2 regions of the Aphanothece stagnina RSMan2012 genome follow, and region 2 is predicted to be linked to the other one. Evidence: predicted binding sites of a transcription regulator. Region 2 holds the regulator's gene; the other holds the start of a gene.
The links. The regulator NtcA, encoded in region 2, controls nitrogen genes in cyanobacteria. The targets are predictions, from matches to a motif close to TTTGTANCNNNNGNTACAAA.

Region 1 (4,856 bases), on a different contig from region 2:
GTCGCCGTCCGCGGCGGGCGTTGCACAGGCGGTTCAAGCCGCGCAGCCAGGGCATCCGATGGGAGCCGGGTACGTAGCAGAACGGCCCCTCGGCCAGGCTCGTCACGTCCGAGAGGTAGAGGAAGGCCTTGGCCTTGATGCCGCCGCCGTCGGTGTGCAGGCCGCGGGTGGTGGTCACACCTGCGTTCAGGTACAGGTTGCGCACGTGCACCCGGAAGGGCCGCCGGAACGCCCGCTCCAGCAGCCCGGTGACCAGGCTGTCCTGCAGCGCGCCGACGACATTCTCCGTACAGCTCTCGAGGAGCAGTTCGGGATGGAAGACATCGACCATGCCGCCGTCCTCATCGTCGCGGACACTGATCACCGCCTTCGCGGAGTCCACCATGCGCCGGTAGCCGCGGATGGCCCGCTGGCCACCCCGGTTGAGCAGCACACGGGCGCTTCCATCCCCGGCGGCGGGGCTGGCGGCATGGGCGCGCGCCGCGGCGACCACCGGCTGCAGGGCAGCCAGCTCGTCCGGCCCCACCGCGCCCTGAATGACCACCAGGCCGGAACGCCGCAGGCATCGGGCCGCAGCGCGGAACCGGCGGGGGTCCTCGGCGAGGCCGAGGGCCTGGAACAGCGGCGGAGGCGGGCTGCTGCGGTGCTGCGGAAAGCCCTCCGGCCGCTGCGGCTGTCGCAGGGCAGGAGGGCTGGAAACGACGGTCGCCATCGGGCCAGGTTAGGTGGGGCCCAGGTCAGGCCCCCCAGTGGAGCTGCCGAGGTCCCGGCGGGGATCAGGCGTCGTAGTACATCACGAACTCATGGGGGTGGGGCCGCTGACGCAGCTGCTGCACCTCCTCGTACTTCATCGCGATCCAGTTGCTGATGAAGTCCTCGGTGAAGACTCCGCCTTCCATCAGATAGTGCTTGTCGGCGTCGAGGGCCTCGAGGGCACCGTTGAGGGAGGCGGGCACGGTGGAGATGCGCGCCAGCTCTTCGGCGGACAGCTCGAAGAGGTCCACATCGGTGCCGTCGCCGGGATCGATCTGGTTCTTGATGCCGTCGATGCCGGCCATGAGCATGGCCGCAAAGCCCAGGTAGGGGTTGGAGAGGGCATCACCGGAGCGGAACTCCAGGCGCTTGGCCTTGGGGCTCGGCCCGGTGAGGGGAATGCGCACCGCCGCTGAGCGGTTGCCCTGGGAGTAAACCAGGTTCACCGGCGCCTCGAATCCGGGCACCAGACGCTTGTAGCTGTTGGTGGTGGGGTTGGTGAAGGCCAGGAAGCTCGGGGCGTGCTTGAGCAGTCCGCCGATGTACCAGCGGGCGGTCTGGGACAGGTTGGCGTAGGTGCCCTCCCCGAAGAACAGCGGGTTGCCGCCTTTCCAGAGGCTCTGGTGCACGTGCATGCCGCTGCCGTTGTCGGCGAAGACGGGCTTGGGCATGAACGTGGCCGTCTTGCCGTACTTCTTGGCGACGTTGCGCACGACGTACTTGTAGATCATCACGTTGTCCGCCGCGCTGATCAGTTCGGCGAACTTCATGCCCAGTTCATGCTGGGCCGTGGCCACCTCGTGGTGGTGCTTCTCGATCGGCACCCCCAGGGCCGCCATGGTGAGGATCATCTCGGTCCTCATGTCCTGGAGGGTGTCGTTGGGCGACACCGGGAAGTAGCCCTCCTTCAACTGGATCTTGTAGGCGAGGTTGCCCCCCTCCTCCAGACGGGCGTTGTTCCAGGGAGCTTCGATCGAATCGACGCTGTAGAAGCTGCTGCCGCTGCCGGAGGTGTAGCGAACGTCGTCGAAGACGAAGAACTCCGGTTCGGGTCCGAAATAGGCCGTGTCGGCGATGCCGGTGGAGCCGAGGTACTCGAGGGCCTTCTGGGCCAGCGCGCGGGGGCAGCGGCCGTAGGGCTGGCCGCTGCGCGGCTCCTGGATCGAGCAGATCAGGCTGAGGGTCTTGTGGCCGTAGAAGGGGTCGATCCAGGCGGTCTTCGGGTCGGGCACCATGGCCATGTCCGACTCGTTGATGGCCTTCCAGCCCCGGATCGAGGAACCATCGAAGGCAACGCCGCTGGTGAAGGCCTCGTCATCGATCAGGTCCTTGCACACCGTGAGGTGCTGCCATTTGCCATGCAGGTCGACGAATTTGAGGTCGATCAGCTCAATGCCCTCGTCCTGGATCTGACGAAGGACCTCCTGGGCTGTGTTGGCCATGACGATGTCGGTTGGGTGCCGTCCCGGTGCCGGCGTCGCTGGAACGTACGGAGCAGCCGGACCGCCGCTATGTAGCTGTCGTAACCGAATGACAGGACCGGGCTGCGTAACTGTTTCTGTCAGATCCGCCAGATCCCTGCTCCAACCTGCGATCTGGCCAGTTGCTGGTGCTAGCTTCCGGCCCAGGTGCGTCGATCCACTCCAGCCATGCGGGATGCCATCACCGGTCTGATTGGCCGCTACGACCAGCTGGGCCGCTATCTGGACCGGGCGGCCATGGATCGGATCAACACCTACTACTCCGAAGCCGAGCTGAGGCTCCGGGCCGTCGAGCTGATCAACGCCGAGGCCACCGAAATCGTGCGGGAAGCGGCCCAGCGCCTCTGGCTCGACGATCCCGAGCTGATCCTGCCCGGGGGGAATGCCTACACCACCCGCCGTCTCTCGGCCTGCCTGCGGGACATGGATTACTTCCTCCGCTACGCCAGCTACGCGCTGATCGCCGACGACGCCACCATCCTCAACGAGCGGGTGCTGAACGGTCTCGATGACACCTACAAGAGCCTGGGCGTCCCCACCGGCCCCACCGTGCGCAGCATCGCGCTGATGGCCGATGTGGTCTGCGAAATGCTCGGCAGCGAGGGGCTCAGCGATGCTGCCGCCCTGGCGGCGGTGGTTCGCGTCCCGTTCGACCATCTCTGTCGCGGCCTGGCCGCCAGCGACGTGCGGCTGCGCTGACCTCCGTGTCCGGATCCTCAGCTGCGTAGGCTCAGGCCATCCCTCCCGTCCACCCCGTTTCCGGCCCCTTGTCTGCGCTGCACACCGTCAACAACGCCCACCGCCGCGCGCTGGGACCGATCGCCACACCCGATCGGCTTCTGCTCGGACCGGGCCCCTCGAACGCCCATCCGACGGTGCTGCAGGCCCTGTCGCGCAACCCGATCGGCCATCTCGATCCCCTCTACGTCGAGCTGATGGGTGAGGTGCAGGAGTTGCTGCGCTACGCCTGGCAGACCGACAACCGCCTCACCATTCCCATGAGCGGCACGGGAAGTGCGGCCATGGAAGCCGCCCTCGCGAACACCCTCGAACCCGGCGACAAGGTGCTGATCGCCGTGAAGGGCTACTTCGGCCTGCGCCTGGCGGACATGGCCGGCCGCTACCGGGCCGATGTGGTCACGATCGAGCGCCCCTGGGGCGAGGCCTTCACGCTCGAGGAGATCGAAGCGGCGCTCAGGGAGCATCGCCCCGCCATCCTCGGCATGGTCCATGCCGAGACCTCCACCGGCATCCTCCAGCCGATGGAGGGCGTCGGTGAACTCTGCCGCCAGTACGGCTGTCTGCTGCTGCTGGACACCGTCACCTCCCTGGGTGCCGTTCCCGTCCACCTCGATGACTGGCAGGTCGACCTCGCCTACAGCTGCAGCCAGAAGGGGCTCAGCTGCCCGCCGGGTCTGGGCCCCTTCACCATGGGCCCCCGCGCCGAGGCCAAGATGGAGGCGCGCCGGGGCAAGGTGCCCAACTGGTACCTCGATGTGACCCTGCTGAACCAGTACTGGGGCACGGACCGGGTCTACCACCACACGGCTCCGGTGAACATGAACTTCGGGATGCGGGAGGCCCTGCGCCTGCTGGCTGAAGAGGGGCTTGAGCACGCCTGGGCGCGGCACCGGCGCAACGCCGAGAGTCTCTGGGCCGGGCTCGAAGCCCTGGGTCTCGAACTCCATGCCCCGGAGCATCTCCGCCTCCCCACCCTCACCACCGTGCGGATCCCGGAGGGGGTGGATGGCAAGGCCTTCACGCTCCACCTTCTCAACAAGCACGGGATCGAGGTGGGCGGTGGGCTCGGTGCCCTGGCCGGCAAGGTCTGGCGGATCGGCCTGATGGGCTACAACAGCCGTGCGGAGAATGTGGAGCTCCTGCTGGAACTGTTCCGCACGGAGCTGCCGGCCTTCAGGCCCGGTGCCCAGACAGGCCGCCCAGCCGCCGTCGCCGTCTGAACCAGTCGCCGAGCTGTTGGCTCGCCTCCGCCGCCATCACGCCCGGCAGCACGCGGGTGTGGTGGTGAGCACTGGGGTGATGGACCAGATCCAGGTTGCCCCCCACCGCACCGCGCTTCGGATCGGGCGCGCCGAACACCAGGGTGCCGACCCGGGCCTGCACCAGGGCTCCCGCACAGAGGGGGCAGGGCTCGAGGGTCACCAGCAGGGTGCAGCTGTTCAGCCGCCAGTCACCCAGCAGCCGCGAGGCCTGGCCGATGGCCATCAGTTCGGCGTGGCCGAGGGGATCCCCTTCGCGGTGGCGTCGGTTGCTGCCCCAGCCGATGCAGCGCCCCTGCCCATCGAGCACGGCAGCCGCCACCGGGATCTCGCCCCGCATCCCCACCCGCTCGGCACAGCGCAGCAGGCGCTCCATCCAGAAGCGATGGCGCCGCTCCTCGGCCTCGCCGGGGCTGGGCCCGGCTGCTCTGGCCTCCATGCCTCTGGCTTCCATCCCTCCCTTGTAGCCCACGACCACAGGTGAGAATGGCCCCACCCGACAGCCCGCCGTTGGCAAGCGCGCCACCAGCACCGCGGGCGATCCCGCCCCTCCCCTTCGCCAGCCCCGACCAGCCCGACGCCAGGCTGCAGGCCTTTCTCGAGCAGGCGTCGGCCCAGCTCT
Region 2 (4,856 bases):
GGGACTCGGCAACCCCGGCAGCAAGTACGCCGGAACCCGTCACAACGTCGGTTTCATGGCCCTCGAGAGGCTGGCGGCTGAGGGCGCCACGGGCTTTCGCCAGAACCCCAAGCTGCATGGCCTGCTGGCGGAGCTGGGCCAGGGGGCGGCACGGCTGCGGCTGCTGATGCCCCAGACCTACATGAACGACAGTGGCCGCTCGATCCGGGCCGCCCTCGACTGGTTCTCCATCGAGCCGGAGGAGTTGCTGGTCGTGGTGGATGACATGGATCTGCCGCTCGGCAAGCTGCGCCTGCGGGCCGGCGGCAGTGCCGGCGGGCACAACGGTCTCCGCAGCACGATCAGCCATCTGGGAACCCAGGACTTTCCGCGGCTGCGGATCGGCATCGGCGCGCCGTGCTCCGATCCCTCCGATCGCAAGGCCCGCACGGTCGGCCATGTGCTGGGCCGGTTCCATGCCTCCGAACAGCCCTGTCTCGAGGACGTGCTGGCTGAAGTGGCGGCCGGGATCGGGCTGATCCAGCGCCTGGGCCTGGAGCGTGCCGGTAATCGTTTGAACAGTTTCCAGCCCCTGAGGGCTCCAGCCTGAAGGCATGGCCCGTCTGCCTGCCACCACCGCCCAGCTCAGGGTGCTGCACCAGAGCTTCAGCCAGCGGGTGCTGGAGGGGGAGGTGACAGCCGGGGGGTTCCACTGGACGTTCAGCTGGGCCTTTGATCGCGGCGAGCTCAGCGTCGAGCCTTCGCTGGGCCGTGCGCTGATTCAGGACGCCCTGCTGCGCTTTCTGCTCAAGGCGGATTACCAGCTCGAACCCGGCGGGGACTATGCCTTCACGGTGCGGGCCCGTTTCTAGGTGGCGTTCTCCCTCGCGCTGAGGTGGGCCTGATCGGCCAGCTCGCGAAGCACGCCCGGACCGCGCCGTGAGAGCGGCTGGCCGAGATGGCGTTCCACCAGCAGCTGCGCCACCACGTCGTCGATGTCCCGCGGCGGCAGCCGCAGCCCCTCGGGAAGCAGCCGCCGCCAGCCGCCGCTGCCGGCCAGCTGCCAGTAGCGCCGGCGGGCGGCCAGGGTGGTGCCCGCTTCCTCCACCGTCTCGGATTGCAGCCCCAGGCGCGCCAGCTGGGGGGGCCAGCTCCGGCTGCCAGTGCCGTTGCCGAGCACCACGGTGACCAGGCCGGCCTGCTGCTGCCACTGACGCAGCAAGGCCAGGCTCTCCGCCGGCGGCAGGATGGCCGCGGCGAGAATCGTGCCCAGGCCGGCATCGGCCAGGACCAGGCCGCATTTGCTGCGGCCGGGATCCAGCCCGGCCAGGCGGGACGCCTGCGGCGGGACGGCAGGCTCGCTCATGGCCGTCGCAGGGGCGGGCTCTCCGCAGGGGCGCCACCGGCGATGCGCAGCTCCACGGTGATCGGGTCCGGCGTCTCGGCGTCCCGCAGGGCCACGGCCACCAGCTGGATCACCGTGCCGGGGGGACGTGCGGCCAGGGTGCGTGCCAGCTGGTTGAACATGGCGGCGTCGAACTGCAGCCCGTCCACCAGGGAACCCTGCCGCTGGGCCCGCGCGTAGGCGGCCGCCAGCAGCAGATTGAGGCGCCGCACCAGCTGTTCGGGGTCGCGGAGATCGGCCTCGACCGTCGTGCTGGCCAGCACGTCACCGGCCTTGACCACCGGGCGGTTGGGACGGAGATCCGGGAAGGCCAGCACCTGACGTTCCCCCCGCAGCACGTTTGCGGCGGAGAGGATGCTGACCACCCAGCTTCCCGGTCGGGTGAGCAGGGATTCCAGCCGGGCGACGTCGGTCGTGGGCACCAGCAGAATCTGGCGGTCGACGGGCTGGCCGGGCAGGACCCGTTTGAAGGCCGTGATGTTGGCCTGCTGCAGCAGGGCGGTGATCACCTCCTTGGCCTGTTCCGGGCGCTCGAGGGTCACCTTCGCGCTCGCCAGCGGCTGGCCTGTGGTGATCACCACATCGCCCCGGCGCAGGGCGAGCAGGTTGTCCTCCAGGTCCTCGAGCTCCCGGGCGCCGGCCTCGATCCGTCGTCGCACCTCGGCCAGTTCCGCTTCGGTGCGGCGGATCTCGGCGTCGCGGGCACCGACCTCGCCGGCCAGCCGGTCCCGCTCACGCTCCAGCGCCATCCTCTGGGCCTGCAGAGGAGCGAGTTCCCGGCGCAGCGCGGTGGCCCGGGCCTGGGACTGGGCCAGTTCCCGCGCCACCTTGCGCTGGCCCTGCTGGGCGCGGGCCACCTCGGCCTGACTGGTGATCAGGCTCTGCTGGCTGGCTTCAAGCTGCCGCCGCGCCGTGCTGAGGCGTTCCTCCAGCCGCTCGAGTTCGAACAGACCGGTGCGAAGCCGCTCGCTCACCAGCAGCAGCAGGCCGAGGGACATTGCGCTGATCAGGCTCCCCGTCAACACCGTGATCAGCACGGCCGTGCGCCGGGGGCGCAGGTTGAACAGGCTGAGTCGCGCCTTGCCGACGCGGCTGCCCAGCCGATCTCCCAGGGTGGCGAGCACACCCCCGAGGAGCAGGAGCGCCAGGATCAGCAGCCAGCCCGACACGTGCGGTCCCGAATCGGCCCAGTATCCCCCGCTTGCGGTGGCTCCATGCCAGGGGTGTCAGCTGAAACGCTTGGCCAGGGCGATGGGGTCGAACACGGTGATCTTCTTGCGATCGATCTGAACGAGTCCCTCGTTGCGCAGATCACCCAGGAGCCGGGTGATGGTCACCCGGGTGGAGCCGATCGCTTCGGCGATCGCCTGGTGGGAGAGGCGCAGGTCGATGGTGATCCCTTCGGTGCTGGGGACCCCGAAGTCCCGGCAGAGCACCAGCAGGAAACTCACCAGCCGGGAGCTCATGTCCCGGTGGGTCAGGGTCTCGATCATGGTCTCCGTCTGGAGGATCCGTGAGGAGAGACCCTGAAGCAGCAACAGCCCCACGCTGGCGTCCTGCTCGATCGCCTTGCGCACCGAGGTGGCCGGTGCGCTGAGCAGCTCGACCCGGGTGAAGGCGATGGCGTGGTAGAAGCGATCGGAACGTTGACCGGTGAGCAGGGAGAGCACGCCGAACAGGCTGTTCTCCCGCAGCAGCGCCACCGTGATCTCCTCGCCCGATTCATAGACCCGCGACAGACGCACCGCGCCGCGCCGCAGCAGGTAGACGCGTTCCGCCGGATCGCCGGGGAAAAAGATCGTCTTGCCCCGCTCGATGGTCTCGACATTGCTGCCGCCCAGACCGCGGATCACCTCCAGCAGGGTGTGGCTGCCCTGGCCGGCCGTGCCGAGGCCGGTCACAACCCCGGGGGCCCCGCCGCTCGGTGTGTTGGCGGTCCTGCTGAATCCGCGTGGGGCGCCAACCATGGAGAGGGGCAGGCAGTTGGGCGGACCCTATAGATCAGCGGGGGCTCTCCCTGTAACAACGGGCACGCTTTGCGGCGCGCTGTCCCGCCCGCCGGTGGGCGGGCCGCGTCGAGGCCGTGGGCAGTACGGATGTATCCACCAGGGATGGTGTCCATCGCTTGGAATCCGGCTCGATCCCGCTACATTCAGTCCTGCGTCGTTGCGCATCCATGACCGTCAGTCTCCCGACCAGCTCCGGTCCTGGCAGCGTGGCCAGGTCGGGTGGTGCCGGGTTGCGGCGTGCCCAGCGCCACGAGGTGTTCCCTGCCCAGGCGCTCGAGACGGCCCCTGCGGCTGTGCCCCTGCGGCTGGTGCCGCAGCCGGAGGGCTTGCTGCAGGTGCACACCGCGCCCTTCCGGGGCAGTGTGGGGTCCGTGCTGAGCCAGGCCCTGCGCAGCGCCGGGCTCGGCAGCCGGGTGCTCATCACCCAGCTGCTCAAGGGAGGGGTCGCCCAGGGGCTGGAGGCGAGCCCCTGGCTCTGTGGCCGGCTCCAGTGGCTGCGCCCCGCCGTTCCGAGCTGTCTGGCCGAGCCGGCCACCGACCATCCGGACGAGGTGTGTGCGGCGGTTCAGGAGGTCTGGGAGTACAGCCGGCTGTGCCTGCTCGAAGGCGGAGTGGACCTGATGGTGCTCGATGAACTCGGCCTGGCTGTCGAGCTGGGCTATCTCCCCCTGGCCGAGGTTCTGGGGGTGCTGGAGCAGCGGCCGGCCCATCTGGATGTCATCCTGACGGGACCCTCGATGGGGCCTGAACTCATGGCGATGGCCGATCAGGTCACCCAGCTCCGTCGCGGCGTCTAGGCCGGCTTCCGATGCTCAAGAACGACCGTTGGATCAAGGAACAGGCTGCCGCCGGCATGCTCGATCCTTTCCAGTCCTCGCTGGTGCGCCATCTGGATCCGGACAGCGCCGGCCGTCCCGTGCTGAGCTTCGGCTGTTCCTCCTACGGCTATGACCTGCGGCTCTCGCCCCAGGAATTCCTGATCTTCCGCCACGTGCCCGGCACGGTGATGAACCCCAAGCGGTTCAATCCGGCGAACCTCGAGCCTGTGCCCCTGCGGGATGATGAGGACGGCAGCTATTTCATCCTGCCGGCCCATTCCTATGGCCTCGGGGTGGCTCTGGAGCGGATGCGAGTCCCTTCCAACATCACGGTGATCTGTCTCGGCAAAAGCACCTACGCCCGTCTCGGGATCATCGTCAACACCACGCCGGCGGAAGCCAGCTGGGAGGGACACCTGACCCTGGAGTTCAGCAATTCCTCCGGGGCCGACTGCCGGATCTATGCCAATGAGGGGATCTGCCAGCTGCTCTTCTTCGAGGGCGATCCCTGTGACACCACCTACCGGGACCGGGCGGGCAAGTACCAGCATCAACCCGAGCGGGTGACCCTGGCGAAGGTCTGATCAGGGCGCCAGCCGCGCCTTGTGCAGACGGGTCCGTTCGTACCACTCGGCGAACTGGGGT

Region 1: glnA (type I glutamate--ammonia ligase) is a predicted target of NtcA. The motif match lies at 2,264-2,283, and genes of this name have one in related genera.

Annotation. Positions count from the first base shown of each region.
Region 1 covers NZ_JBKOUC010000001.1:183,319-188,174, reverse strand. Annotated here, with positions in the region: gene ACLNEE_RS00950 (phytanoyl-CoA dioxygenase family protein) at 1-712, opposite strand, end outside; gene glnA (type I glutamate--ammonia ligase) at 777-2,195, opposite strand; gene ACLNEE_RS00940 (globin family protein) at 2,403-2,933, shown strand; gene ACLNEE_RS00935 (pyridoxal-phosphate-dependent aminotransferase family protein) at 3,002-4,195, shown strand; gene ACLNEE_RS00930 (nucleoside deaminase) at 4,149-4,673, opposite strand; gene ACLNEE_RS00925 (pyridoxal phosphate-dependent decarboxylase family protein) at 4,745-4,856, shown strand, end outside.
Region 2 covers NZ_JBKOUC010000021.1:31,699-36,554, reverse strand. Annotated here, with positions in the region: gene pth (aminoacyl-tRNA hydrolase) at 1-589, shown strand, start outside; gene ACLNEE_RS13295 (DUF3146 family protein) at 594-851, shown strand; gene ACLNEE_RS13290 (RuvC family protein) at 848-1,345, opposite strand; gene ACLNEE_RS13285 (DUF3084 domain-containing protein) at 1,342-2,553, opposite strand; gene ntcA (global nitrogen regulator NtcA) at 2,611-3,351, opposite strand; gene ACLNEE_RS13275 (cob(I)yrinic acid a,c-diamide adenosyltransferase) at 3,561-4,190, shown strand; gene dcd (dCTP deaminase) at 4,202-4,795, shown strand; gene thyX (FAD-dependent thymidylate synthase) at 4,796-4,856, opposite strand, start outside.